Regions from separate parts of the Megasphaera sp. SC8-1 genome, predicted to be linked through region 2. Evidence: riboswitches for the same ligand, from Rfam matches in the RefSeq annotation. Region 2 holds a riboswitch; the other holds the start of a gene.
The links. Region 2 has a riboswitch for cyclic di-GMP ahead of NOS26_RS02205 (GGDEF domain-containing protein). Riboswitches for the same ligand answer to the same signal wherever they lie in the genome.
Positions count from the first base shown of each region.

Region 1: linked by a shared signal. The riboswitch ahead of NOS26_RS03475 (GGDEF domain-containing protein) and the one ahead of NOS26_RS02205 (GGDEF domain-containing protein) in region 2 are both predicted to bind cyclic di-GMP.

Region 1 covers NZ_JANFQH010000009.1:9,516-24,517, forward strand. The annotation lists gene NOS26_RS03465 (amino acid permease) at 1-915, shown strand, start outside; gene eno (phosphopyruvate hydratase) at 1,103-2,398, opposite strand; gene NOS26_RS03475 (GGDEF domain-containing protein) at 3,060-4,040, opposite strand; cyclic di-GMP riboswitch class I at 4,143-4,216, opposite strand; gene NOS26_RS03480 (glycosyl hydrolase family 18 protein) at 4,292-5,359, opposite strand; gene NOS26_RS03485 (transposase) at 5,506-6,732, shown strand; gene NOS26_RS03490 (ammonium transporter) at 7,084-8,901, opposite strand; gene NOS26_RS03495 (TatD family hydrolase) at 9,055-9,831, opposite strand; tRNA gene NOS26_RS03500 (tRNA-Ser) at 9,947-10,037, opposite strand; gene NOS26_RS03505 (MTH1187 family thiamine-binding protein) at 10,088-10,387, opposite strand; gene thiM (hydroxyethylthiazole kinase) at 10,392-11,225, opposite strand; gene gyrA (DNA gyrase subunit A) at 12,104-14,578, opposite strand; gene NOS26_RS03520 (acetyl-CoA hydrolase/transferase family protein) at 14,884-15,002, opposite strand, start outside.
Region 2 covers NZ_JANFQH010000006.1:173,456-188,457, forward strand. The annotation lists gene NOS26_RS02180 (2-hydroxyacyl-CoA dehydratase) at 1-131, shown strand, start outside; gene NOS26_RS02185 (universal stress protein) at 157-1,053, shown strand; gene NOS26_RS02190 (xanthine dehydrogenase family protein molybdopterin-binding subunit) at 1,394-3,679, opposite strand; gene NOS26_RS02195 ((2Fe-2S)-binding protein) at 3,679-4,146, opposite strand; gene NOS26_RS02200 (xanthine dehydrogenase family protein subunit M) at 4,146-4,928, opposite strand; gene NOS26_RS02205 (GGDEF domain-containing protein) at 5,360-6,340, opposite strand; cyclic di-GMP riboswitch class I at 6,443-6,516, opposite strand; gene NOS26_RS02210 (glycosyl hydrolase family 18 protein) at 6,592-7,659, opposite strand; gene NOS26_RS02215 (transposase) at 7,806-9,032, shown strand; gene NOS26_RS02220 (ammonium transporter) at 9,384-11,201, opposite strand; gene NOS26_RS02225 (TatD family hydrolase) at 11,355-12,131, opposite strand; tRNA gene NOS26_RS02230 (tRNA-Ser) at 12,247-12,337, opposite strand; gene NOS26_RS02235 (MTH1187 family thiamine-binding protein) at 12,388-12,687, opposite strand; gene thiM (hydroxyethylthiazole kinase) at 12,692-13,525, opposite strand; gene NOS26_RS02245 (basic amino acid ABC transporter substrate-binding protein) at 14,543-15,002, shown strand, end outside.

The sequences.
Region 1 (15,002 bases), on a different contig from region 2:
CCGGCAGTCATCATCATCCTCCTGCTGGCCTTGGTCCTGATCCGCGGGACAGAACAGAGTGCTAAACTGAATACGGCCCTGGTCTTCATCACCCTGGCCGCCATCATCTCCTTCATCTGCATCGCCACACCTCATGTGGAAATGGCCAACTTCAAACCCTTCGCACCCTTCGGCGTCCAGGGTATCCTGAGCGGTACGGCCATTGTCTTCTTCTCGTACATGGGCTTCGACGCCGTCGCCACATCGGCTGAAGAATGTAAGAAACCGGAACGCGACCTGCCGATTGGCATCATTCTTTCTGTCTTCATCTGTATGTGCCTCTACGTCGCCATGGCCCTCTCCCTGACCGGTGCCATCAACTATACGGACCTGAATACGCCGGAACCGGTCGCCCATGCCCTGCGTATCCTCCACTGGCCGGGCGTGGCCAATCTCGTCGCCGTCGGCGCCATTGCCGGCATCATCACGACGCTCATCGTCTATCTCTTCGGTCAGGCGCGCATCTTCTTCGCCGTCTCCCGCGACGGTCTCCTGCCGGCAAGCATCGGCAAGATCCATCCGAAATACCATACGCCATACCTGGTCACGATCATCGGCTCCGTAACGATTGCCATCATCGCCGGCTTCGTACCGCTGATGCACATCGTCGAACTGTCGAATACAGGTGTCCTCGCCGTCTTCCTCCTGAACTTCATCAGTCTCTGGCACATGCGCCGCAAACACCCGGAAGCACCGCGCAAATTCCACTGCCCCTGTCTCCCTGTCGTCGCCGTCGTCGGCGTCATCGTCTGCGGCTACCTGATTTACGCCCTCTCCACCCTGACCCATCTCCTCTTCTTAGGCTGGATGGTCCTGGGCCTCATCATCTACTTCGCCTACAGCAGCAAGCACAGCATGAGCAGTAAAGAGCAGTAAAGTGAATTAAAGGGATTGTCGCACGAAGGTTTTTGCCATCATGCACAATCCCTTTTTCACGTCGTTTGCCGTGGGTCGTGATTCGTTTGCCGTGAAGGTTTAAAATTTATGGGAAACTTCGTCAAACGAACCACGCCAAACGAACCACAAAAGGGGCTAGTCGCTTAATGCGACAGCCCCTTTTTTCTTATCTCTTAATCCCGAAGGCCTGGAAACCGGGATAGATACCCTGGCCGTGCAATTCATCTTCAATCTGCAAGAGGCGGTTGTATTTTGCTACGCGTTCGCTGCGGTTCGGCGCGCCGCTCTTGATTTGTGCCGTATTCAGGGCGACCGCCAGATCGGCGATGGATGTGTCTTCTGTTTCGCCGGAACGGTGGGAAACGATGGCCCGATAACCGGCGCGATGGGCCATTTTGATAGCTTCCAACGTTTCCGATACGGAGCCAATCTGATTGAGTTTGATAAGGATGGCATTTCCGCAGCCTTGGGCAATCCCCTTGGCCAGGCGTTTCGTATTGGTTACGAATAAGTCGTCACCGACGAGCTGTACACGCTGTCCCAAAGCCTTAGTCAAAGCTGTCCAGCCATCCCAGTCTTCTTCATCCAAGCCATCTTCGATGGAGTAAATGGGATAAGCTTGGGACAGTTTCTGCCAGTGGGCGATGAGTTCGTCCGTCGTGAAAGACTGGCCGCTCTTGGGCAGGACGTAGACGCCCTGTTTCGGTCCCTTCCATTCGCTGGCAGCGGCATCGAGGGCCAGGACAAAATCTTTCCCCGGTTCATAACCGGCTTTTTCGATAGCCTGGAGGATGTACTGGATAGCTTCTTCATCGCTGGCCAAATTGGGAGCAAAACCGCCTTCATCACCGACGGAAGTAGCTAATCCTTTGGCCTTCAAGAGACCTGCCAGCGCATGATAGACTTCGGAGCACCAGCGCAGACCTTCCCGGAAAGAAGGAGCGCCTGCCGGCATGATCATGAATTCCTGGACATCGACGGTATTGGCCGCATGGGCACCGCCATTCAGGATATTCATCATGGGGACAGTCAGGTAGTTGCCATTGACGCCGCCGAGGAAACGGTAGAGGGGAATCCCCAGGGACGCAGCAGCCGCACGGGCGCAGGCCAGCGATACGGCTAAGATGGCATTGGCACCGAGCCGGGATTTGTCCGGCGTGCCATCGGCGTGGATCATCAAGCTGTCGACACCATACGTATCAAAAGGATCCTGACCTCTCAGGACGTCCTGTAAAACTGTATTGACATGGCTGACGGCCTGGGTGACACCTTTGCCGCCAAAGCGCTGGACATCGCCGTCACGCAGTTCCAAGGCTTCAAACTGCCCCGTCGAAGCGCCGCTGGGAGCGGCACTTCGGCCCAAGGTCCCGTCGGATAACAACACATCGGCCTGCACCGTAGGATTGCCGCGCGAATCAAGAATTTCCCGGCCGATGACTTTTTCAATGCGAATATCTTTCATAATAAAACCTCCTCTATCCATGAATAAGGTATGACGAATACCATTTGTTCAGTATCTTTACAACTATATTATACAATATAAGTATTCTTTCGCATAATACTTTACGAGAATCGCTGTTATTATAATTGGACATATTCAGTCCATCATTTATAAAAGGGCTTGTCGCACGACGACAAGCCCTTTAAAGTTGTTAGTGGCTAGCAGTTAGTTGTTAGCGGATGGCTTTAAATTTGAAGGTTTTCTCTGCAAACTACAAACTATAAAGTAAACGGGGCCTCTCATGATGGTAGAAACCTTCATGCAACAGCCCCTTTTTGACAAACTATACAGCAAAAGACAGGCATTCATTTCCATCGCCTGTATGCGATACGTAGGAGACGTCCTGATCAAGGCGTCCCGCTGTGAATCGTGTGTAGGACCCTTCTGGTATATGGGGCTTTTTTTCAAGCATCACCCGTCATGTATGTCGTGTACATCACATTTCAGGTGGGCCGCCCTAGCCGGGTCGGCCCCTACGCAGGCCCCGGTCGGGGCGTTTTTTTACGCGCTGAGGGCTTCCCGAAGCGTCGTTGTCAGTTTGAGTCTGTCGCGGCGGAACGCCGCATCTGAGTCCGCGAAAAAAGCCGTGGCTCGTGGCGGGCCGCCCTGGCCGGGTCGGCCCCTACGGGCGGATAACTTGCCGCCTATGGTAACGTCGTTTTTCTTCATACATGTGCTTATCGGCGGCTTGCAGGACAGGAGGCAAGCCTTGGATGGCTTCGGCTACCCAATGATAGCCCAGGGCAATGTTCAAGTTTTGGGACGCGATTTGTCTGCGGATCTGATAGCAGGCCTGATGGAAATTCCGTTCTTCCACATGCTGCCAGATGATGACGAATTCATCGCCACCGATGCGAAATACCTCACCGCCATGGCGATATTGCTGAAGAATCGACGCCGTATGACAGATGAGCCGGTCACCGCTGGCATGACCTTCTTCATCGTTCGTCTTCTTGAGGTTATTGATATCGGCAAAGAGGACGCCCATGCTGACCTGGCAGTTGACGTGCTGCTGATAGGCATCGAAGGCATTGCGGTTAAACACGCCGGTCATCTGATCGATGAAACTGTGGTTCCGCATCTGATAGATATGGTCGCGGCCTTTGAGCAGCACCAAAAGGAAGCTGCCTGCCAGGCGGAGTAATTCATCGGCCCGTTCTCTTGCATCGGGATGAATATTTTCCAAGACAATCGCGCCAATCCGGTTGCCCGGCATGAAAAAAGCCATCGCCGCTACATTGTGAATGTGAGCGCGATGCATATGTTCCTTTATAGAAGAATCCAGGTCCGGCCAGTCCGCCGTATTGGCAATGAAGACCGGATGGCCCCGACTGGCCAAGTCCTTGAACCAGCCCCGCAGCTTCTGCCGATCTTCGTTCGGGATGACACGATCCGTATCATAAGTCATGCCGTCCGGGGTCCAGCAATAGAAGTGGATAGGCGTATCATCGAAGAGAAACGCTTTTCCAGCGCCTAAAAATGAGCCAATGCGGGCAACAAAGGAAAAGAGGATGTCGTCCGGGTCATCATTGGTCATAGCCTGACACACGGCATCCTGTAAAATCGCAATAAGCGTCGCCATCTTTTTCTGATTACAGTACATGGAATCCCCCTTGTCTGATACACACAAAAAAAACGGCCCCATACTGGCTGTACGGCGGCCGTCATCAGAAACCTGATTCCTTTTTTGCACACAAAAAAGAGAGATTGCAACTGGCTGCCAGTAGAGGCCCTATAGCTTTGCGTCGCCGGGTTTCCCCGGGTTTGCCGAATTTAATGTTTACTTTTTACATCAAGTATTATATACCCAACCTAAATTTGTGTCAACAAACAGCATACAAAAGCATAAATATACTATGGCATCAAGCCAACATAGTATGTCCTGATGTGGTCATTTTCCCCTAAGCGCCACAGGGAAATGCCATCGACACCATGTTCCAGAGCCTGCTGTTTCCAGGCCCGGATCGTCTCGCTGTCGCCATACCAGCCGGTAACGGCCGCGCCATCGGCCCGACGCCCTTCAAACCGCAAGGCCTGGCTGGACGGTTCGCGCTGAACCTTGGCATGGAGGGATTTAGCCAGCTCCCGGGCTTCTCCTTCCGTGACCATACGCGGGCTCTGTCCGCTTTCCCAGATACAGCCACCAGTAGCAAAGGCGATGCTGTGCGGCCGCGGCAGACGGTCCACCCGTCCGAGGACGGTATTGATGAAGTCCGGATCCGCCTTGGGACCGGCGTCTTTCGTATGCGTACCATAGAGATTATAGCACATGATAACGTATTCCGGCCCTTCCGGGAAAATGAGCTTGTTGGCCGGGACAGACGGTTCAAAAATGATGCGCAAAGGCACCTGTTGTTCGTCAGCTGCCGCGGCGATTTCCTGGATGAATTTCACATAACGGAAAGCCACGAGAGGATTCTTCCAAACCTGTTCATAATCGATTTCCAGGCCGTCATAGCCATAGGCTTTCATAGTCCGGAACAAATCGTCAATATGGTCCTGACGCGAAGCCTGCGTGGCCAGAATAGTTTCCAGGATTGACGTATCTTTGACCTTGGTCTGCCCCTTCGGGTCCTGCGGGTTGTCATAGACATCGTTGACGACAGTCAGGTACTTCTTGACCGTCACCTTATAGCGGGGCAGTTTCTCTGCCGCGAAATCCTTGGCCGGCCCCAGGACGATAACTCGACCCTGGCCATCGAGGGCGCCGCCGAAATAACTGACTGAATTGAGCTGGCTGCTAATATCCTTGGCTTCTTTCAGCCCTTTGTCGTAATCCCAATAAGCAATCCAGGCATTGTTGTCAAAAGTCGGCTGGGGACGCTGCTTGGCTGCCGACGTCGACGGTACCATGAGCGACACCGCCCCGGCGACGACCAGGATGATGCCGGCGGCGACGGCGCCGGAGAGAATTTTCATCATATCGCGGGCAGGAGACCCTGACCTCTTAGGTTGGGGAGGAATGCCCGCTTCCTCCTTTCAATAATAAATAATAGACTTTTAGCAAAAAAATTATGATATAATAATTTTAATGAAATAATATAGATTTTAGAAAGGCAGGTGAAAAAATGTCTAACCTAACTAAAACGATAAAACTTCGTATACATGCTACTTCTGAACAAGAGTTTCTGTTCCGTCAGATGACCGAACAATACCGTCAGGCTTGTAACTTCGTGTCGCAGTACATCTTCAACAACCGATTTAACATGACCTACCAAAGTCTCAACAGAGAGCTGTACAGTGACCTGCGCAGCCAGTTCGGTCTGAAATCGCAGCTGGCCCAGTCTTCTATCAAGACGACGATTGCCAGATATAAAACGGTAAAACAACAGCTCTTCCAAAATCCCTACAGATATAAGGATAGGAATGGCAACTGGCAACGCATTACCAAAACTTTGGAATGGCTCTGGAAGCCAGTATTCTTCAGCCGTCCACAAGCAGACTTGGTCCGTAACCGAGATTACAGTTTCGTTAATGATGGTCAAATCCTATCTATCAATACACTCGGCAAAAGAACCAAATGCACTTTTGAGGGCGAACATTTCGCTGAATACCTTGATGGCGCTTATGACCTTGGAACAGCAAAACTGGTCGAACTCAAAGGTTTATGGTATCTCCACATTCCCGTAACCCAAGCTGTCGAAGATTTTCAGAAAGAAAACGTCCGTCACGTTGTCGGTATTGACCGTGGATTACGTTTTTTGACCGTTAGCTATGACGAACAGGGCAAAACTGAATTCGTCTCTGGTAAGAAGATGGCTACTAAACGCCATAAATTTCAGGAAGTCCGCCGCCAGCTCCAGTCTAAAGGTACAAAATCAGCAAAGCGTAGACTCAAAGCCATTTCAGGACGAGAGAACCGTTGGATGTCTGATGTAAACCATCGGATTTCTAAGACACTCGTTGAAAAATACGGCAAAGATACGCTGTTTGTGCTTGAAGATTTGACCGGTGTTAGCTTCGAAGAGTCCCATCTTTCAAAAACTGCTAAACAAAATTACGACCTGCGCAGCTGGGCGTTCTATCAGTTGGAGCAATTCCTGACCTATAAGGCTCATGAAAATCGTTCCGAAGTTCTGAAGGTATCTGCTAAGTATACCTCTCAACGTTGTCCCAAATGCGGTACTATCCACAAGGAAAACCGTGACCATCACAAACACTTATATCGTTGCCAGTGTGGTTACAGATCTAACGATGACCGTATCGGAGCTATGAATATCCAACTCCTCGGAACTATGTGGATTTCCGGAGATAACAATCCTCGTTACGAAAGAATAACAACTGCTTTGGAGTAAACTCCTTAGCAAAGCGGGTGTTGTCAGCCACCCGATGATGTAGGCGGATTTAGGAAGACATCTTTTGATGCCGTTAGTACCTATGCAGTTCCGACTTACAAGCTCCCACCTCAAACGCCGAAAGCGTTAGGTGGGGATAGTTGACGATTTTGCGCATAGTTCCTCCTCGAATTATAAAAATATCGGCCAAATTCCCTTGAAAAATAGGAAATTTCAGTATTTTCTCATAAAAAAAGGCGCTGTCCCATGAAGACAGCGTCTTTTGATGTTGGTCGTAGGTCGTTCATCATTTGTCGTAGGAAATTAAAAATATCAATCCCGTGCGATGAGCGATGAACTACGATAGAATACTTACTTATTAATAGGATAATCCTGCAGGGCTTCGTAGCCTTCTTCGCCGGTACGGATTTTGACGGCATTGTCAATGGTCGAGACGAAGACTTTGCCGTCGCCGTATTTGCCGGTGTACAGGACTTTCTTGGCGACATCGATGATCTTCCGTGGCGAGATTTTGGAAACGACCATTTCGACGCGTACTTTCGGAAGGAGTTTAGCCGATACTTTAGCGCCACGATACATTTCCGGACGGCCTTTTTCAATGCCGAAACCCAGGGCCCGGGTAATAGTCATGCCAGTGATGCCGATAGCTTCCATAGCTGCTTTGAGCGGTTCAAAGCGTTTTTCATCGGTAATGATCGTGACATTGTACAGATGATGGCCGTCAGCCGGCATAGACGTAACCGTAACGGCCGACGGAGCCGCTTCCGGTTTATCCAGAGGAACTTCAACAGCATCAGCCGGAGCCTTGCCTGCATCAATAGCCTGCGTAACCGTATCGGGCGTAATCATGAAGCCGGCATAAGCCGAAGCGATACCGTGTTCTTCCAAGTCCAAGCCGTTGATTTCTTCTTCTGCCGTAACGCGCAAGCCCATGGTGGCGTTGAGGATGCGGAAGACAATATTGATGGCGACGAAGACGTAGAGGGCGACGACACAGACGCCGAGAACCTGAATGAGGAAGAAGTGGGTTTCTCCCGTATAGAGCAAGCCATCTTTGACGCTGAACAATCCCGTCAGGATAGTGCCTAAAGCACCGCAGCCACCGTGAGCGGCAACAGCACCGACAGGGTCATCGATTTTCAATTTCTGGTCGATGAATTCGATGAGGAAAATGATGACAGCCCCGGAAATGACGCCAATGATGAAGGCACCGGTAACGCTGACAGCATCGCAGCCAGCCGTAATGGCGACTAAACCAGCCAAGCCGCCGTTCAAGGTCATGGAAACATCCGGTTTGCCATAGTGGATCCAAGTGACAATCATAGCCGTGCAAGCACCAGCAGCAGCCGCCATGTTGGTCGTAACGAAAATCATCGAAGCCGATACCAGCGTTTCATCGCCGGTCATGGAAACGGTTGAGCAGCCATTGAACCCGAACCAGCCGAACCAGAGGATGAACATGCCCAAGCAGGCCAACGGCAGGCTGTGACCCGGAATAGCATTGACACTACCATCTTTATTGTATTTGCCAATACGAGGTCCCAAAATCCAGGCACCGACGAGAGCACAGACACCGCCGACCATGTGAACGCAAGTGGAACCGGCAAAATCATGAAAACCTAATTCCTGGAGCCAGCCACCGCCCCAGATCCAGTGACCGGAAATCGGATAAATGAGCAGACTGATTAAGACAGAATAAATACAATAAACAGAGAACTTCGTCCGTTCTGCCATAGCGCCGGAAACAATAGTCGCCGATGTCGCACAGAAGACAGTCTGGAAAATGAGGAAAGCCATGTCCGGGAAACCGGCGTCATCAGCGACGTGGAAGTTCTGGACAAAAGGATCTGGAATCCCGATGATACCGTGAAAATCGGTACCAAACATAAGGCCAAAACCGAGGAACCAAAAGAAAACAGTCCCCAGCGCAAAGTCCATGAAATTCTTCATGACGATATTGCCAGCGTTCTTAGCCCGCGTCAAGCCCGTTTCCAACATGGCAAAACCAGGCTGCATGAAGAAGACCAGGGCAGCGCCGAGAAGAATCCAAATCGTATCGACCGAGGAATACCGGCCCGTTCCAGCATCTGCGGCCAAAGCGGCTAATGGACTGCAAGTCAAAATGGCTGCCAGGCTGCCGCGCTGAAGGATATGTCTGAATTCACTCATAAAACTCCCCTCCTTGCAAAAAGAGACGCCTGACCGTAGAAAACGACCAGGCGCCATTGCCAAACATATTAAATTAAACATAAATAATTTAAAACTTATAAATTTTAAATTTAAATATATTATAAAAACAAACGTTATACTTGTCAAGAAATTTTATGGTAATTTGAAAAGTTTTTCTGTATTTTCCTTAGCATGGGCTATGAGTTCTTCAACAGATACATCCATATATCCAGCCAACGTCCGGGCCACATAAGTAATGTTGTTAGGAACATTCGTCCGAGGCAAGTGGAATCCCCGCGGCGTCAAATAGGGCGCATCCGTTTCGATGAGAACCCGTTCCAAAGGAAGGATAGACACGGCATCGCGCAAGGGAGCGGCTCGCCGTTCATCGCAAATCCAGCCGGTAATACCAATATAAAAGCCCAAATCGAGCATTTTGGCCAGCGTCTTCTTGTCGCCAGTATAACAATGGACGACGGATTGCGGACAAATTCCTTCATGCCCTTTAAAACAAGCCAGGAAATCGTCAGCTGCATCCCTTTCGTGCAGGAACAAAGGCTTGTCCAATTCTTCGGCCATAGCAATGAGGGCCTTGAAAAAATGGAGCTGATTCTCTTTCTTAGAATACATGCGATCGTAATCGAGCCCTGTTTCACCGACGGCGACGACTTTCGGATTCGTCATGACGATGCGCCGGATTTCTTCTAAATCTGCATCCGTCGCTTCATCGGCCACATGAGGATGGATACCAGCCGTGCCAAAAGCCGTATGATTGCGGACAAACTGATCGACTAAGCGGTTCTCCCGGGCTTCCGACCCGGTCAAGATGCAACAAATACCATCTGCCGCCGCATCGGCAATGATTTTTTCCGGCTTAGGAAATGATCGGGTAAATAAATTGAGTCCAATATCATAATACTTTATATCCATGTCAGACACCTCGTGAAAATAAGATTCCACGAATATTGTACCAAAAAAACAGGCCCCTGCGTAGCCAAAAAAGAGCACCTAGGAAAATTTCCTAGGTGCTCTCTGTCCAGTAATCTGGCGGAGTGAGAGAGATTCGAACTCTCGCAGGCCTTACGACCTCTAACGATTTAGCAAACCGTCCTCTTCAGCCTCTTGAGTATCACTCCATGCGTCAACTGACTATGTCAGTATACTACGATGGAGCGAGATTGTCAAGTTATTTTTTCAATATATCTTCTACGGCCTTGGTCTTATTGTTCATCATATTCGTATATCCTGGCCGGATATCGGCTTTCAAGACGACTTCTGCCCGCAAGCCCTGGTCGGTCAGGTACTGTGTCGCTTTTTTAACGACAGCCATGACGTCGTCCCATTCGCCTTCGATTTCAGTGAACATGGAATTGGTCCGGTTCGGCAAGCCCGATTCCCGGATGATCCGCACGATTTCAGCAACATAAGGGGCAAATTCATCGCCTGTACCACAAGGCGCAATAGCTACGGCAATTAATGTGTTCATTGTATTATACCTCCTCTACAATCAACGGGTTCTGGGCAATCGCATCGGGCGTGGCTACATAGAGTTCATCGATGAAGGCCGTCTGGAAGGAGCCTGTCCCACTGGCATGGGCTGCGGCCTTCGTCCCGGCCAGGTTATAGACAGCGGCCCCGGTAATGGCGGCAATGAAAGGGTCGGCTACGGCAGCATAAACGGCCATGACACCGCCCAGGGAGCAACCCGTCCCGGTAATGCAGGGCATCATTTCTGAACCGCCCTGGGAAAGGACAATCTGTCGGCCATCGGTAATTAAATCTTCTTCTCCAGAAACGGCGACAGCACCGCCTGTCCACTGAGCCAGCGCAGCGGCAGCATGAGCTGCGGAGCGGACGGAATCGGTCGAATCGACGCCGCGCACATCCGACGTGTCCGTACCACCTTCTAAGCCCCATAAGCCGGCCAAAGCAATGATTTCCGATGCATTGCCACGGATGATAGACGGTTTATAGTCCTTGAAGGTCATCAAAAGGTCCGTCCGCATTTGGCCCATGCCAATGGCTACGGGGTCCAGGACCCAAGGTTTTCCTTCTTCATGGAGTACGGCTGCTGTTTTCGGCAGTGTTTCCGCATAAATCGGGAACAAAGTCCCTACGTTGATATACATAGCCGCGCCGGCTTTGGCCATGCTGACGCCTTCATCGGGTAAATAAACCATCGCTGCTGAACCGCCGACAGCCAATTGGGCATTGGCGACGAAATTAATCGTCACCGTATTGGTAATGGACGGTGTCAACGGATTCGACGCCTTAGCTAATTTCGCAGCTTCCCGGACGGCATCGCGGATTTCAGATTCAGTCATATTATTACCACCTTTGTCATTTTGCTCTTTCTATTATAGACGTTCTGACAACGAAAGGCCAGGGAAATTTAATGGCATTTCCATCGCCTGTATGCGATATCGTAGGGGACGTCCTGATCAAGGCGTCCCGCTGTGAATCGTGGGTATAGTCGGAATTTATGACGAATGACACTCGGTCGTAATACAATCATGCGTCTGCCGCGGCGGTACGCCGCATCTGATTCCGAGGAAAAAGCCGTGGCTCGTGGTTCGTGGCTCGTGGCTCGTAAAAGCTCACCATCATTCCGAATAGGCCATGATCAAATATCACAGCGGGCCGCCCTAGCCGGGTCGGCCCCTACGCTGGCCCCGATCGGGGCTTTTTTTACGAGCCGAGGGTTACTCGAGGCGATGTTGTCAGTTTGAGATGCCGTTGTGCAACGGCATCCGTAGGGGCCGTCCTGTGAAGGCGGCCCGCCACGCGCTGAGGGTTTCCCGAAGCGTCGTTGTCAGTTTGGGTCTGCCGCGGCGGTACGCCGCATCTGATTCCGAGGAAAAAGCCGTGGTTCGTGGTTCGTTGCTCGTAAAAGCTCACCATCATTCCGAATAGGCCATGATCAAATATCACAGCGGGCCGCCCTAGCCGGGTCGGCCCCTACGATGGCCCCGGTCGGGGCATTTTTTTACGAGCCGAGGGTTACTCGAGGCAATGTTGTCAGTTTGAGATGCCGCGGTGTAACGGCATCCGTAGAGGCCCGGCCCGCTACGCGCTGAGGGCATCCCGAAGCGTCGTTGTCCGTTTGAGTCTGTCGTGGCGGAACGCCGCATCTGAGTCCGAGGCGGACTGCGGCCGGCAAACTGCGACTGGCGCAAAAAAAGAGGCCCGCAGGCCTCTTTTTTTATTTAAACAATTTCGTCTGTTCTTTTTCGTCTTCATCGTTGCCTTCGATAGCAATGGTATCGAGTGCCGCTACTTTATCGTCGCCTTCCAGTTTCTGAATCTTGACGCCTGATGTATTGCGGCCTTTCTTGATGCCGATGCTTTCGATGTCCGTGCGGATGACGATACCATTCGATGTGATGAGCATCAGTTCCTGTCCTTCATGAACAACTTCGACGCCGACGATGTCGCCGGTCTTCGGCGTAATCTTGAAGTTCTTGATGCCTTTGCCGCCGCGGAGCTGGACTTTATAGGCATCGATATTGTTGCGCTTGCCGAAGCCTTCTTCACTGACGGTCAGGACCTGGCAGTCCGGTTCAAGGACGTCAGCACCGATGACCATATCGCCTTCGGCCAGGGTAATGCCTCGGACGCCGCGGGTATTCCGGCCCATGGGACGGACGTCATTTTCATTGAAGCAGATAGCCATGCCCAATTTAGTCGCCAAGATAATCGTCTGGTCGCCGTTGGTCAGGCGTACCTTGGCCAAGTGGTCCCCTTCCATGAGGGAAATGGCGATGAGGCCATTACGGCGGACGTTCTTAAATTCCTGGAGGAGCGTCTTCTTGACCAGGCCTTTTTCTGTAACCATGAACAGGTTCATCGACGGGTCGACCTGATCGAGGTCGATGAGGGCGTTGACTTTTTCGCCATTGGACAAGGGCAGGATGTTGATGGCGGCAATACCCTTGGAATTACGGCTGTTGGCTTCCGGGATTTCATAGGCCTTCAAGCGATAGACGCGCCCGAAGTTGGTGAAGAACAGGACCGTATTCCATGCCGATGTATAGAGCAGATGGTTTACAGCATCTTCATCTTTCGTACCCATGCCCTTGATGCCGCGGCCGCCTTTGTTCTGTGTATGGTATACATTGGCGTTGATGCGCTTCATGTAACCCCGACGGGTCAGCGTGAGGACCATGCGTTCATTGGGGATCATATCTTCGATGGAGAAATCCGACGAATCGGCTACGATCTGTGTACGCCGTTCATCACCGAATTTCTTCTTGGCATCGAGGAGTTCCGTCTTTACGATTTCCATGACTTTGTGTTCATCAGCCAGGACGCTGCGCAAGTAGGCAATGCGTTTTTCCAGTTCCGCATATTCTTCTTCGATCTTTTCGCGTTCTAAGCCGGTCAGACGGCGCAGACGCATGTCGAGGATAGCCAGGGCCTGTTTTTCGCTGAGATTGAACTTGCTCATCAAAGACTGTTTTGCCGCATCGTCCGTAGCCGATTCGCGGATCGTCTTGATGACTTCGTCGATGTGGTCCAGGGCAATGAGCAGGCCTTCCAAGATATGAGCCCGTGCCAGGGCTTTATCGAGCTCGAACTTGCTACGGCGGGTGATGACGTCTTTCTGATGGTCAAGATAGTAGTTCAGAATCTGTTTGAGCGTCAAGACGCGCGGATGGCCGTCGACGAGGGCCAGCATGATGACGCCGAACGTTTCCTGGAGCTGCGTGTGCTTGTACAGCTTGTTCAGGACGATATCCGGGTTGACATCGGCCCGCAGTTCGACGACGATGCGCATGCCCTTGCGGTCCGATTCATCGCGCAGGGCCGTAATGCCGTCGATTTCCTTATTGCGGGACAAGTCGGCAATGGACTCGATGACGCGCGCTTTATTGACCTGATACGGGATTTCCGTCACGACAATGCGGTGTTTCCCCTTGTTCATCGGTTCGATAGTCGCACAGGACCGCATCTTGATGCTGCCCCGGCCGGTCGAATAGGCTTTGATGATGCCGTCGCGGCCCATGATCTTAGCGCCCGTCGGGAAATCAGGCCCTTTGATTTTAGTCATGATTTCTTCCAGGCTGGCTTCGGGGTTGTCGATGAGCAGGACGCAGCCGTCGATGACTTCGCCTAAATTATGAGGCGGAATGTTTGTGGCCATGCCGACAGCAATCCCAGCCGAACCGTTGACCAGGAGGTTCGGGATCTTCGACGGCAGGACCGTCGGTTCCTGCAGGGAGCCATCGTAGTTGGGCATGAAATCGACCGTTTCCTTGTCGATATCTTCCAGCATTTCGCCGGTAATCTTAGCCATACGGACTTCGGTATAACGCATGGCAGCGGCCGAGTCGCCGTCAACAGAACCGAAGTTGCCGTGGCCATCGACCAAGGGATAGCGCGTTGAGAAATCCTGAGCCAGGCGGACGGTCGCATCATAGACGGAGCTGTCACCATGGGGGTGATACTTACCTAAAACTTCGCCGACAATACGAGCCGATTTTTTATAGGGCTTGTTCGGCGTCATGCCTGCTTCGTGCATAGCATAGAGAATACGCCGGTGAACCGGCTTCAGCCCATCGCGTACATCTGGCAGGGCACGAGTGATGATGACACTCATGGCATAGTCGATGTACGACGTCTGCATTTCACTTTCCAGACAAACCGGCACAATTTTATCTACTTGTTGTTCGTCCACAAATTTCACCTCATATACAAACTGAAAATAACTGCCGGCCAGCAAAGGACCCGCAGTCCGAATCGTTATCGTCATATGGCAGCCCGTAAAATGAACAAATGGGCGCATACGATTATATTATAACAAATATTTCCAGTTTTCTCTAGAGGGTAAAAATTAGTTCATGGTTTAGAGTTCAGAGTTTGTAGTTTGCAGTTCATCGTTCGTCGTTCATCGTAATGGCTTTTGAAATTTCGACCTACGATGAACGACCTACGACGAACAAGTATCCTGGAGAGACACTTGCCAGAATAATGGCGTATCCCCTACCGTTTATTGCTATATCTCCAGATTTTCATTTTTTCGGCTTCTTTGATCAGGTCTTCCCGGAAATCCGGATGGGCGATGCTGATGAGGCGTTCAGCCCGTTCCCAGGTCGAGGCAC
Region 2 (15,002 bases):
ACCAGACAAACCGTCTGAAACTGATGCTGACGACGACCTTTGAAGGCATCCGCGAACCGGTGCAGGAAGATGCGAAACCGGTCCTGCCCTTCCTGAGCGGCGTCCGCATCAACAGCTCACTGGAAAAATAGTTCCAATAAAAAGGGGGTATGTATCATGAAAAACATCTTAGTTCCCATTGACGGTTCCCATCCGTCGCACAACGCCTTGCAGCATGCCATCGACATTGCCAACGTCTACAACGCTGAATTGACCATCGTCAATATCACCAATGCCGATGCCGTCCTGGACAGCTTCGATGTCTTCGAAGACATGACGGACGAAAAAGTCAAGGACCTGACCAAGCTGGCCAAGGACAAGAGCGGCTACGTCCTGGAAAAAGCCATGGAAGCCGTTCCGGAAAATCTGATGGTCCACACGGTCCAGCTGGTCAGCACACCGGAAATCGGCATCCTCAGCGAAGCGGAAAAATGCGACGCCGATCTCATCGTCATGGGCCGCCGCGGCAGCCATTCCCTGTCGGAACAGATTCTGGGCAGCGCCAGCACGTATGTCCTGGCCCATGCCAAATGCCCGGTCCTGCTGGCACATAATGAAAAAGAAGGCCCGTATCAGCGCATCCTCGTCCCGGCCGACGGCTCGGAAGAATCGTTGAAAGCCGTCCGCTACGCCGTAGAATTTGCCAAAGCCGACGGCGCATCGGTGACGGTCTTCCACGTCGCCAACATGCGCGACCTCATTGCCGAAGAAACGGCACTGGACCAGAAAAAACACGGCCTGGAAGACCTGACAGACCGCCTGCGCCAGAGCGCCGACCGCGTCTTTGCCCTGTGCAAGGCTGCCGTAGCCGACCATAAAGGCGGCGTGGACATCCACTTCGTCGCCAACATCGGCCGCCCTGGTCCAACAATCCTCAAAAAAGCCGAAAAAGACGGCTCGGACCTGCTCATCATGGGCAGCCGCGGCCGCAGTGGCCTGACCTCGATTCTCCTGGGCAGCGTCAGCCGCTACATCACGACTCATTCGGGCCTGCCCGTCATGATCGTAAAATGATGAGCTCGTGGCTTCGGCCTGCGGCCTAGTGGTTCGTGGTTCGTAGACCGCAACGGTCCCCTGGGCCGTCTGTAGGGGCCGTCCTGCTAAGGCGGCCCGCCCTGAATGATGGGGATAACGCAGGCCGTAGTTCTCCGAATACACCCGAATACATAAAAAGGGGCTATCCCATTAAGCAAAAATACTTAATGGGATAGCCCCTTTCCATTGAAATTTCTGAGAAAAAGCAACCTCTCAGTCAGCGTTGCTGACAGCTCCCCTATAAAGGGAGCCAGGGCAGGCCGTACAGGACGGCGCCTGCATTGCGGAGTGCGACCTGCGGGCGCCCTTACACGAGCCACTATTTTTTTCTCATCGCCTTGTAGAGTTTTTCTGCCGTCATGGGCAGGTCGCGCAGCCAGATGCCGGTGGCATTATAGATGGCGTGGGCGATGGCCGGTGCCGGCGAGTCGATGACGAGTTCGCCGATGGATTTGGCCCCGAACGGTCCGTTCGGTTCGTAGCTCGGTTCAAATTCAACGTTGATCTGGCCCAGATCCATACGCGTCGGCATGCGGTACTGCATGAAGGAGTTGTTCTGGATACGGCCTGACGGCGTAAGCTGGATATTTTCGGTCAGGGCCATGCCGATGGCCTGGACGATACCGCCTTCGGTCTGGACTTTGGCCAGGGCCGGATTGATGACCGTGCCGCAGTCGACGACGGCGTCATACTGTACCAGCGAGATATGGCCCGTTTCCGGGTCGACGTCGACGGTAGCGGCACCGGCCATGTACGGCGGCGGACTGGTCGGCGAGTAGCACGATTCCGTCGCTTCCAGGGCGATGTCATTCATGAACATGGCGTCGTTGCCCAGGTCCTTGATGGTGATTTTCTTCCCTGTCGCCAGGTCGGTGATGGCCTGGCCGTCAAATTCCAGATTGTCGATACCGGCCGAGCCGAGTTTGACGGCAGCCCGTTCTTTCATGCGCTGTATCAGGCTCTGGCAGGTCTTGACGACGGCATTGCCCGTAAGGTACGTCGTCGACGACGCATAGGAGCCGCTGTCATACGGCGACGTATCCGTATCGACGCCATAGGTGACGATGTTGTCGACCGGGCAGAGAAGACATTCCGCAGCAATCTGGGCCAGGATAGTATCACAGCCCGTCCCCATATCGGTAGCGCCGATATTGAGGGAATAGAAGCCGTCGTCGTTGACCTTGATAGTGACCGAGGCGACGTCGACGTTGGTAATGCTCGACCCCTGCATGGCCGCAGCGATGCCGATAGCCCGGATATGGCCATTGGGCAGGACCTGACGCGGGCAGTCGTCGTGCCAGCCGGACATCTGGACCACCCGTTCCAGGCACTTGTCGAGGGTACAGCTCAGGGCCGTTTCATTGAAATAAGCCGGCATGACCTGTCCCTGACGGACCAGGTTCTTCAGGCGCAGGGCCACAGGGCTCATGTGCAGGGCTGCTGCCAGTTCATTGACAGCCGTTTCCAGGGCAAACAAGCCCTGGGTCGCACCGTAACCGCGATAGGCACCGGCGGCGATGGTATTGGTATAGACGCAGGTATAACTGAAGCGGAAAGCTTCGGCTGCATTATACAAGGGAATCGATTTATGCCCCGACAACGTGACCGTCGTCGGCGTATGTTCGCCATAAGCACCGGCGTTCCACAGGGAATCGACGAAGATGCCGCGGATATGGCCGTCCTTGCTGGCGCCGAGGACGACGCGGATCTGCGATTCATGGCGCGGCGTCGATACGGTCATGGATTCTTCCCGGCTGTAAATCATATACGCCGGTTTTCCCGTCAGCCAGGCAATATACGCCGGATAGACTTCCATGACGGCTGTCTGCTTGGAGCCGAAGCCGCCGCCGATGCGCGGCTTGATGACGCGGATCTTCGATTTCGGGATTTCCAGGGCATTGGCAACGATGCGGCGGACGTGGAACGGAACCTGCGTCGAACTGACAATGGTCAGGCGGCCGAAGGCGTCCTTATAGGCATAGGCCCGGAACGTTTCCATAGCGCCCTGCTGGTTCTGGCGCGTATGATAAGTCCTGTCGATGACGACGTCCGATGAAGCCAGGACGGCATCGATGTCGCCGTGTTCATCACAGGCCTGGGCGACGAGATTGCGCTTGTTGTCGCCGCCGACGTCGACGAGAGGATTCCAGTTGTCTTCGGGATGGACGACGATATCGTTATCCAAGGCTTTGGTGAAATCCAGGAGCGGTTCCTGGACGTCGTACTCGACGCGGAGGACGCGCAGGGCCTTGTCGACGGCTTCTTCACTCGTACCGGCGACGAGGGCGACGGGATCGCCGACGAAGCGAATCTGCTTATCCAGGATGAGGCGGTCATACGGGCTCAGTTCCGGATAGGTCTGGCCGGCAATGGTGAACCGCGACTGCGGTACGTCATCGGCCGTGACGATGCAGACGATGCCCGGCACCTTTTCGGCCGCACTCTTGTTCACGTTCTTGACGATGGCTCTGGCATGAGGACTGCGCAGGGCCTTGACGATGAGGCAGTCCTTGGGCCGCAAATCATCCGTATAGACCGGCTGGCCTGTGACCAGGGCTTGGGAATCCTTCTTGGCAACAGTATGGTTGATAACTTTGTATTCCATTATGCCCGGACCTCCTTCCCTTTGGCTTTGAAATAGGCCTTGATGGCCCGCATATGGCTCACGTAGCCCGTGCAGCGGCAGAGATTGCCCGACAAAAATTCCTTGATGTCGTCTTCGGTAGGCGCATCGAGCTTGCGGACCATGGCCAGGACATTCATGACGAAACCGGGATTGCAGAAACCGCACTGGTCGGCGCCTTCACGGCCCATATAGAGGGCAAATTCTTTGGCTTCGTCCTGCAAGCCTTCCAGGGTCGTCACATGACAGCCGTCGATGCGGACGGCCAGCATGGCACAGGACAGGACGGGTACGTCATCGACCCAGACCGTACAGAGGCCGCAGTTCGTCGTTTCACAGCCGCATTTGACGCTGTAACAGCCCTGGCTGCGAAGAAAATCATAGAGCATCAGGCCCGGCGCGACGTCAGCCGTCGCCTTCTGGCCGTTCAGCCAATACGTAATGGTCATCACTGGTCACCTCCCAGTACTTTCGTCAGTAAGCGACGGCAAAGGACGACCGCCATATCGTGACGATAATCGGCAGAACCGCGCATATTGCTTTCATAACTCAAAGAGCCGGCTATCGACGCAGCGGCCCCTTCCATCCCCTGGCTGCGCACATCGCTTACGGGCAGGCTGACAACCTGGGCCCGGGCCGGACGGGCGCCGATGGCACAGCGCACGTTTTCTGCGTCGGCCGACACGGCTACGGCGATGACCGGGAAATCCGTTTCATTGAGACGCAGTGAAGCGTACGCCGTCTGGCAGGCCTTTTTCGGGATGACCACCTGCGTGACGATATCCGTACCCGGTCCGTTCTGACCGAAGTCTGTCAGGCTGACTGTGCCGCCTTTGTACAATTCGACGCGGGCATCCAAGGCCAGGAACAGCGTCCAGATGTCAGAAAAGCCGAAGCGGCCGCTGATACTGCCGCCGACAGTCGCCATGTTGCGGAACTGGGTCCCGACGATATGGCGGACGGCTTCTTTCATAGCCCCCTGGGTAAAAGCGGCCAGCCCTTCATGACCTTCGAGCTGCCCTAACGTGACCATAGCGCCGATGCGGAAGACATCGTCTCCTTCTTCGATCTGGTCCAGCCCCAGCCCGGACAAGTCGATGGCCTGGGCAATGCGCCGCTGCGGCGACAAGCGGAGCCAGCAGCAGCCGCCGAGGACGACAGCGGACCGCTTTTGCTTGAGTTTCCACGCTTCTTCCAGCGATGCCGCTTTCGTATATTGCGCAATATTCATAAAAAACCCTCCTTTGCAGGGTAAAAAATAAACTTCAATGCATAATTTATCAAGTTTATTATACCAGCAAAGAAGGGCGGGCCGCAAGGGCTCGTGGCTCGTGGCGGGCTGCGTTCATTTCCATCGCCTGTATGCGATACCGTAGGGGACGTCCTGAGCAAGGCGTCCCACTGTGAATCATGGGTATGACCATTCTGGTATATGAGGCTTTTTTTCACGCATCACCCGTCATACATGTCGTGTACATCACATTTCAGGCGGGCCGCCTTACCAGGTCGGCCCCTACGCAGGCCCCGGTCGGGGCGTTTTTTTACGCGCTGAGGGCTTCCCGAAGCGTCGTTGTCAGTTTGAGTCTGTCGCGGCGGAACGCCGCATCTGAGTCCGCGAAAAAAGCCGTGGCTCGTGGCGGGCCGCCCTGGCCGGGTCGGCCCCTACGGGCGGATAACTTGCCGCCTATGGTAACGTCGTTTTTCTTCATACATGTGCTTATCGGCGGCTTGCAGGACAGGAGGCAAGCCTTGGATGGCTTCGGCTACCCAATGATAGCCCAGGGCAATGTTCAAGTTTTGGGACGCGATTTGTCTGCGGATCTGATAGCAGGCCTGATGGAAATTCCGTTCTTCCACATGCTGCCAGATGATGACGAATTCATCGCCACCGATGCGAAATACCTCACCGCCATGGCGATATTGCTGAAGAATCGACGCCGTATGACAGATGAGCCGGTCACCGCTGGCATGACCTTCTTCATCGTTCGTCTTCTTGAGGTTATTGATATCGGCAAAGAGGACGCCCATGCTGACCTGGCAGTTGACGTGCTGCTGATAGGCATCGAAGGCATTGCGGTTAAACACGCCGGTCATCTGATCGATGAAACTGTGGTTCCGCATCTGATAGATATGGTCGCGGCCTTTGAGCAGCACCAAAAGGAAGCTGCCTGCCAGGCGGAGTAATTCATCGGCCCGTTCTCTTGCATCGGGATGAATATTTTCCAAGACAATCGCGCCAATCCGGTTGCCCGGCATGAAAAAAGCCATCGCCGCTACATTGTGAATGTGAGCGCGATGCATATGTTCCTTTATAGAAGAATCCAGGTCCGGCCAGTCCGCCGTATTGGCAATGAAGACCGGATGGCCCCGACTGGCCAAGTCCTTGAACCAGCCCCGCAGCTTCTGCCGATCTTCGTTCGGGATGACACGATCCGTATCATAAGTCATGCCGTCCGGGGTCCAGCAATAGAAGTGGATAGGCGTATCATCGAAGAGAAACGCTTTTCCAGCGCCTAAAAATGAGCCAATGCGGGCAACAAAGGAAAAGAGGATGTCGTCCGGGTCATCATTGGTCATAGCCTGACACACGGCATCCTGTAAAATCGCAATAAGCGTCGCCATCTTTTTCTGATTACAGTACATGGAATCCCCCTTGTCTGATACACACAAAAAAAACGGCCCCATACTGGCTGTACGGCGGCCGTCATCAGAAACCTGATTCCTTTTTTGCACACAAAAAAGAGAGATTGCAACTGGCTGCCAGTAGAGGCCCTATAGCTTTGCGTCGCCGGGTTTCCCCGGGTTTGCCGAATTTAATGTTTACTTTTTACATCAAGTATTATATACCCAACCTAAATTTGTGTCAACAAACAGCATACAAAAGCATAAATATACTATGGCATCAAGCCAACATAGTATGTCCTGATGTGGTCATTTTCCCCTAAGCGCCACAGGGAAATGCCATCGACACCATGTTCCAGAGCCTGCTGTTTCCAGGCCCGGATCGTCTCGCTGTCGCCATACCAGCCGGTAACGGCCGCGCCATCGGCCCGACGCCCTTCAAACCGCAAGGCCTGGCTGGACGGTTCGCGCTGAACCTTGGCATGGAGGGATTTAGCCAGCTCCCGGGCTTCTCCTTCCGTGACCATACGCGGGCTCTGTCCGCTTTCCCAGATACAGCCACCAGTAGCAAAGGCGATGCTGTGCGGCCGCGGCAGACGGTCCACCCGTCCGAGGACGGTATTGATGAAGTCCGGATCCGCCTTGGGACCGGCGTCTTTCGTATGCGTACCATAGAGATTATAGCACATGATAACGTATTCCGGCCCTTCCGGGAAAATGAGCTTGTTGGCCGGGACAGACGGTTCAAAAATGATGCGCAAAGGCACCTGTTGTTCGTCAGCTGCCGCGGCGATTTCCTGGATGAATTTCACATAACGGAAAGCCACGAGAGGATTCTTCCAAACCTGTTCATAATCGATTTCCAGGCCGTCATAGCCATAGGCTTTCATAGTCCGGAACAAATCGTCAATATGGTCCTGACGCGAAGCCTGCGTGGCCAGAATAGTTTCCAGGATTGACGTATCTTTGACCTTGGTCTGCCCCTTCGGGTCCTGCGGGTTGTCATAGACATCGTTGACGACAGTCAGGTACTTCTTGACCGTCACCTTATAGCGGGGCAGTTTCTCTGCCGCGAAATCCTTGGCCGGCCCCAGGACGATAACTCGACCCTGGCCATCGAGGGCGCCGCCGAAATAACTGACTGAATTGAGCTGGCTGCTAATATCCTTGGCTTCTTTCAGCCCTTTGTCGTAATCCCAATAAGCAATCCAGGCATTGTTGTCAAAAGTCGGCTGGGGACGCTGCTTGGCTGCCGACGTCGACGGTACCATGAGCGACACCGCCCCGGCGACGACCAGGATGATGCCGGCGGCGACGGCGCCGGAGAGAATTTTCATCATATCGCGGGCAGGAGACCCTGACCTCTTAGGTTGGGGAGGAATGCCCGCTTCCTCCTTTCAATAATAAATAATAGACTTTTAGCAAAAAAATTATGATATAATAATTTTAATGAAATAATATAGATTTTAGAAAGGCAGGTGAAAAAATGTCTAACCTAACTAAAACGATAAAACTTCGTATACATGCTACTTCTGAACAAGAGTTTCTGTTCCGTCAGATGACCGAACAATACCGTCAGGCTTGTAACTTCGTGTCGCAGTACATCTTCAACAACCGATTTAACATGACCTACCAAAGTCTCAACAGAGAGCTGTACAGTGACCTGCGCAGCCAGTTCGGTCTGAAATCGCAGCTGGCCCAGTCTTCTATCAAGACGACGATTGCCAGATATAAAACGGTAAAACAACAGCTCTTCCAAAATCCCTACAGATATAAGGATAGGAATGGCAACTGGCAACGCATTACCAAAACTTTGGAATGGCTCTGGAAGCCAGTATTCTTCAGCCGTCCACAAGCAGACTTGGTCCGTAACCGAGATTACAGTTTCGTTAATGATGGTCAAATCCTATCTATCAATACACTCGGCAAAAGAACCAAATGCACTTTTGAGGGCGAACATTTCGCTGAATACCTTGATGGCGCTTATGACCTTGGAACAGCAAAACTGGTCGAACTCAAAGGTTTATGGTATCTCCACATTCCCGTAACCCAAGCTGTCGAAGATTTTCAGAAAGAAAACGTCCGTCACGTTGTCGGTATTGACCGTGGATTACGTTTTTTGACCGTTAGCTATGACGAACAGGGCAAAACTGAATTCGTCTCTGGTAAGAAGATGGCTACTAAACGCCATAAATTTCAGGAAGTCCGCCGCCAGCTCCAGTCTAAAGGTACAAAATCAGCAAAGCGTAGACTCAAAGCCATTTCAGGACGAGAGAACCGTTGGATGTCTGATGTAAACCATCGGATTTCTAAGACACTCGTTGAAAAATACGGCAAAGATACGCTGTTTGTGCTTGAAGATTTGACCGGTGTTAGCTTCGAAGAGTCCCATCTTTCAAAAACTGCTAAACAAAATTACGACCTGCGCAGCTGGGCGTTCTATCAGTTGGAGCAATTCCTGACCTATAAGGCTCATGAAAATCGTTCCGAAGTTCTGAAGGTATCTGCTAAGTATACCTCTCAACGTTGTCCCAAATGCGGTACTATCCACAAGGAAAACCGTGACCATCACAAACACTTATATCGTTGCCAGTGTGGTTACAGATCTAACGATGACCGTATCGGAGCTATGAATATCCAACTCCTCGGAACTATGTGGATTTCCGGAGATAACAATCCTCGTTACGAAAGAATAACAACTGCTTTGGAGTAAACTCCTTAGCAAAGCGGGTGTTGTCAGCCACCCGATGATGTAGGCGGATTTAGGAAGACATCTTTTGATGCCGTTAGTACCTATGCAGTTCCGACTTACAAGCTCCCACCTCAAACGCCGAAAGCGTTAGGTGGGGATAGTTGACGATTTTGCGCATAGTTCCTCCTCGAATTATAAAAATATCGGCCAAATTCCCTTGAAAAATAGGAAATTTCAGTATTTTCTCATAAAAAAAGGCGCTGTCCCATGAAGACAGCGTCTTTTGATGTTGGTCGTAGGTCGTTCATCATTTGTCGTAGGAAATTAAAAATATCAATCCCGTGCGATGAGCGATGAACTACGATAGAATACTTACTTATTAATAGGATAATCCTGCAGGGCTTCGTAGCCTTCTTCGCCGGTACGGATTTTGACGGCATTGTCAATGGTCGAGACGAAGACTTTGCCGTCGCCGTATTTGCCGGTGTACAGGACTTTCTTGGCGACATCGATGATCTTCCGTGGCGAGATTTTGGAAACGACCATTTCGACGCGTACTTTCGGAAGGAGTTTAGCCGATACTTTAGCGCCACGATACATTTCCGGACGGCCTTTTTCAATGCCGAAACCCAGGGCCCGGGTAATAGTCATGCCAGTGATGCCGATAGCTTCCATAGCTGCTTTGAGCGGTTCAAAGCGTTTTTCATCGGTAATGATCGTGACATTGTACAGATGATGGCCGTCAGCCGGCATAGACGTAACCGTAACGGCCGACGGAGCCGCTTCCGGTTTATCCAGAGGAACTTCAACAGCATCAGCCGGAGCCTTGCCTGCATCAATAGCCTGCGTAACCGTATCGGGCGTAATCATGAAGCCGGCATAAGCCGAAGCGATACCGTGTTCTTCCAAGTCCAAGCCGTTGATTTCTTCTTCTGCCGTAACGCGCAAGCCCATGGTGGCGTTGAGGATGCGGAAGACAATATTGATGGCGACGAAGACGTAGAGGGCGACGACACAGACGCCGAGAACCTGAATGAGGAAGAAGTGGGTTTCTCCCGTATAGAGCAAGCCATCTTTGACGCTGAACAATCCCGTCAGGATAGTGCCTAAAGCACCGCAGCCACCGTGAGCGGCAACAGCACCGACAGGGTCATCGATTTTCAATTTCTGGTCGATGAATTCGATGAGGAAAATGATGACAGCCCCGGAAATGACGCCAATGATGAAGGCACCGGTAACGCTGACAGCATCGCAGCCAGCCGTAATGGCGACTAAACCAGCCAAGCCGCCGTTCAAGGTCATGGAAACATCCGGTTTGCCATAGTGGATCCAAGTGACAATCATAGCCGTGCAAGCACCAGCAGCAGCCGCCATGTTGGTCGTAACGAAAATCATCGAAGCCGATACCAGCGTTTCATCGCCGGTCATGGAAACGGTTGAGCAGCCATTGAACCCGAACCAGCCGAACCAGAGGATGAACATGCCCAAGCAGGCCAACGGCAGGCTGTGACCCGGAATAGCATTGACACTACCATCTTTATTGTATTTGCCAATACGAGGTCCCAAAATCCAGGCACCGACGAGAGCACAGACACCGCCGACCATGTGAACGCAAGTGGAACCGGCAAAATCATGAAAACCTAATTCCTGGAGCCAGCCACCGCCCCAGATCCAGTGACCGGAAATCGGATAAATGAGCAGACTGATTAAGACAGAATAAATACAATAAACAGAGAACTTCGTCCGTTCTGCCATAGCGCCGGAAACAATAGTCGCCGATGTCGCACAGAAGACAGTCTGGAAAATGAGGAAAGCCATGTCCGGGAAACCGGCGTCATCAGCGACGTGGAAGTTCTGGACAAAAGGATCTGGAATCCCGATGATACCGTGAAAATCGGTACCAAACATAAGGCCAAAACCGAGGAACCAAAAGAAAACAGTCCCCAGCGCAAAGTCCATGAAATTCTTCATGACGATATTGCCAGCGTTCTTAGCCCGCGTCAAGCCCGTTTCCAACATGGCAAAACCAGGCTGCATGAAGAAGACCAGGGCAGCGCCGAGAAGAATCCAAATCGTATCGACCGAGGAATACCGGCCCGTTCCAGCATCTGCGGCCAAAGCGGCTAATGGACTGCAAGTCAAAATGGCTGCCAGGCTGCCGCGCTGAAGGATATGTCTGAATTCACTCATAAAACTCCCCTCCTTGCAAAAAGAGACGCCTGACCGTAGAAAACGACCAGGCGCCATTGCCAAACATATTAAATTAAACATAAATAATTTAAAACTTATAAATTTTAAATTTAAATATATTATAAAAACAAACGTTATACTTGTCAAGAAATTTTATGGTAATTTGAAAAGTTTTTCTGTATTTTCCTTAGCATGGGCTATGAGTTCTTCAACAGATACATCCATATATCCAGCCAACGTCCGGGCCACATAAGTAATGTTGTTAGGAACATTCGTCCGAGGCAAGTGGAATCCCCGCGGCGTCAAATAGGGCGCATCCGTTTCGATGAGAACCCGTTCCAAAGGAAGGATAGACACGGCATCGCGCAAGGGAGCGGCTCGCCGTTCATCGCAAATCCAGCCGGTAATACCAATATAAAAGCCCAAATCGAGCATTTTGGCCAGCGTCTTCTTGTCGCCAGTATAACAATGGACGACGGATTGCGGACAAATTCCTTCATGCCCTTTAAAACAAGCCAGGAAATCGTCAGCTGCATCCCTTTCGTGCAGGAACAAAGGCTTGTCCAATTCTTCGGCCATAGCAATGAGGGCCTTGAAAAAATGGAGCTGATTCTCTTTCTTAGAATACATGCGATCGTAATCGAGCCCTGTTTCACCGACGGCGACGACTTTCGGATTCGTCATGACGATGCGCCGGATTTCTTCTAAATCTGCATCCGTCGCTTCATCGGCCACATGAGGATGGATACCAGCCGTGCCAAAAGCCGTATGATTGCGGACAAACTGATCGACTAAGCGGTTCTCCCGGGCTTCCGACCCGGTCAAGATGCAACAAATACCATCTGCCGCCGCATCGGCAATGATTTTTTCCGGCTTAGGAAATGATCGGGTAAATAAATTGAGTCCAATATCATAATACTTTATATCCATGTCAGACACCTCGTGAAAATAAGATTCCACGAATATTGTACCAAAAAAACAGGCCCCTGCGTAGCCAAAAAAGAGCACCTAGGAAAATTTCCTAGGTGCTCTCTGTCCAGTAATCTGGCGGAGTGAGAGAGATTCGAACTCTCGCAGGCCTTACGACCTCTAACGATTTAGCAAACCGTCCTCTTCAGCCTCTTGAGTATCACTCCATGCGTCAACTGACTATGTCAGTATACTACGATGGAGCGAGATTGTCAAGTTATTTTTTCAATATATCTTCTACGGCCTTGGTCTTATTGTTCATCATATTCGTATATCCTGGCCGGATATCGGCTTTCAAGACGACTTCTGCCCGCAAGCCCTGGTCGGTCAGGTACTGTGTCGCTTTTTTAACGACAGCCATGACGTCGTCCCATTCGCCTTCGATTTCAGTGAACATGGAATTGGTCCGGTTCGGCAAGCCCGATTCCCGGATGATCCGCACGATTTCAGCAACATAAGGGGCAAATTCATCGCCTGTACCACAAGGCGCAATAGCTACGGCAATTAATGTGTTCATTGTATTATACCTCCTCTACAATCAACGGGTTCTGGGCAATCGCATCGGGCGTGGCTACATAGAGTTCATCGATGAAGGCCGTCTGGAAGGAGCCTGTCCCACTGGCATGGGCTGCGGCCTTCGTCCCGGCCAGGTTATAGACAGCGGCCCCGGTAATGGCGGCAATGAAAGGGTCGGCTACGGCAGCATAAACGGCCATGACACCGCCCAGGGAGCAACCCGTCCCGGTAATGCAGGGCATCATTTCTGAACCGCCCTGGGAAAGGACAATCTGTCGGCCATCGGTAATTAAATCTTCTTCTCCAGAAACGGCGACAGCACCGCCTGTCCACTGAGCCAGCGCAGCGGCAGCATGAGCTGCGGAGCGGACGGAATCGGTCGAATCGACGCCGCGCACATCCGACGTGTCCGTACCACCTTCTAAGCCCCATAAGCCGGCCAAAGCAATGATTTCCGATGCATTGCCACGGATGATAGACGGTTTATAGTCCTTGAAGGTCATCAAAAGGTCCGTCCGCATTTGGCCCATGCCAATGGCTACGGGGTCCAGGACCCAAGGTTTTCCTTCTTCATGGAGTACGGCTGCTGTTTTCGGCAGTGTTTCCGCATAAATCGGGAACAAAGTCCCTACGTTGATATACATAGCCGCGCCGGCTTTGGCCATGCTGACGCCTTCATCGGGTAAATAAACCATCGCTGCTGAACCGCCGACAGCCAATTGGGCATTGGCGACGAAATTAATCGTCACCGTATTGGTAATGGACGGTGTCAACGGATTCGACGCCTTAGCTAATTTCGCAGCTTCCCGGACGGCATCGCGGATTTCAGATTCAGTCATATTATTACCACCTTTGTCATTTTGCTCTTTCTATTATAGACGTTCTGACAACGAAAGGCCAGGGAAATTTAATGGCATTTCCATCGCCTGTATGCGATATCGTAGGGGACGTCCTGATCAAGGCGTCCCGCTGTGAATCGTGGGTATAGTCGGAATTTATGACGAATGACACTCGGTCGTAATACAATCATGCGTCTGTCGCGGCAGTACGCCGCATCTGAGTCCGCGAAAAAAGCCGTGGCTCGTGGTTCGTGGTTCGTGGCTCGTAAAAGCGCACCATCATTCCGAATGGGCTGTGGTCAAATATCACAGCGGGCCGCCCTAGCCGGGTCGGCCCCTACGCTGGCCCCGATCGGGGCTTTTTTTACGAGCCGAGGGTTACTCGAGGCGATGTTGTCAGTTTGAGATGCCGTTGTGCAACGGCATCCGTAGGGGCCGTCCTGTGAAGGCGGCCCGCCACGCGCTGAGGGTTTCCCGAAGCGTCGTTGTCAGTTTGGGTCTGCCGCGGCGGTACGCCGCATCTGATTCCGAGGAAAAAGCCGTGGTTCGTGGTTCGTTGCTCGTAAAAGCTCACCATCATTCCGAATAGGCCATGATCAAATATCACAGCGGGCCGCCCTAGCCGGGTCGGCCCCTACGATGGCCCCGGTCGGGGCATTTTTTTACGAGCCGAGGGTTACTCGAGGCAATGTTGTCAGTTTGAGATGCCGCGGTGTAACGGCATCCGTAGAGGCCGCGGCCCGCTACGCGCTGAGGGCTCCCCGAAGCGTCGTTGTCAGTTTGAGTCTGCCGCGGCGGAACGCCGCATTTGATTCCGAGGAAAAAGCCGTGGCTCGTGGCTCGTAAAAGCTCACCATCATTCCGAATAGGCCATGATCAAATATCACAGCGGGCCGCCCTAGCCGGGTCGGCCCCTACGCATTTTATGCTATATTTTTTGCGCTATATATAGTATAATTATGTCGAGTAGTTGTATTTTATTTTTCCTTATTAGGCAATGAACAGGAGTTGTTACACATGAACAAGAAATGTTTAGCTTTGGCAGCTGCTGCCATGGCAGCTGTGACGTTGGTCGCCGGCTGCGGTTCTTCGGCAGATAAAAAAGACGGCGCTTCAGGTGAACAGAAGACCCTCGTCGTCGGCATGGAACCGACATTCCCGCCTTTTGAATTTACAGAAAACGACAAGTATATTGGTTTTGATATCGACTTGGCCAATGCCATCGGCGAAAAGATGGGCTCCAAGGTCGAAGTCAAGAGCCTCGGTTTCGACGCCCTCATCCCGGCCCTGCGCAGCGGCCAGATTGACATGATTGCTTCTGGCATGGACGCTACGCCGGAACGGCAGAAACAGGTTTCCTTCACGGATCCTTATTTCCATGATGGCTACTCCGTCGTCGTCCGCAAGGACAACACGACCATCAATGGTTTTGATGATCTCAAAGGCCGCACCGTCGGTTCCCAGGTCGGCACGAAGG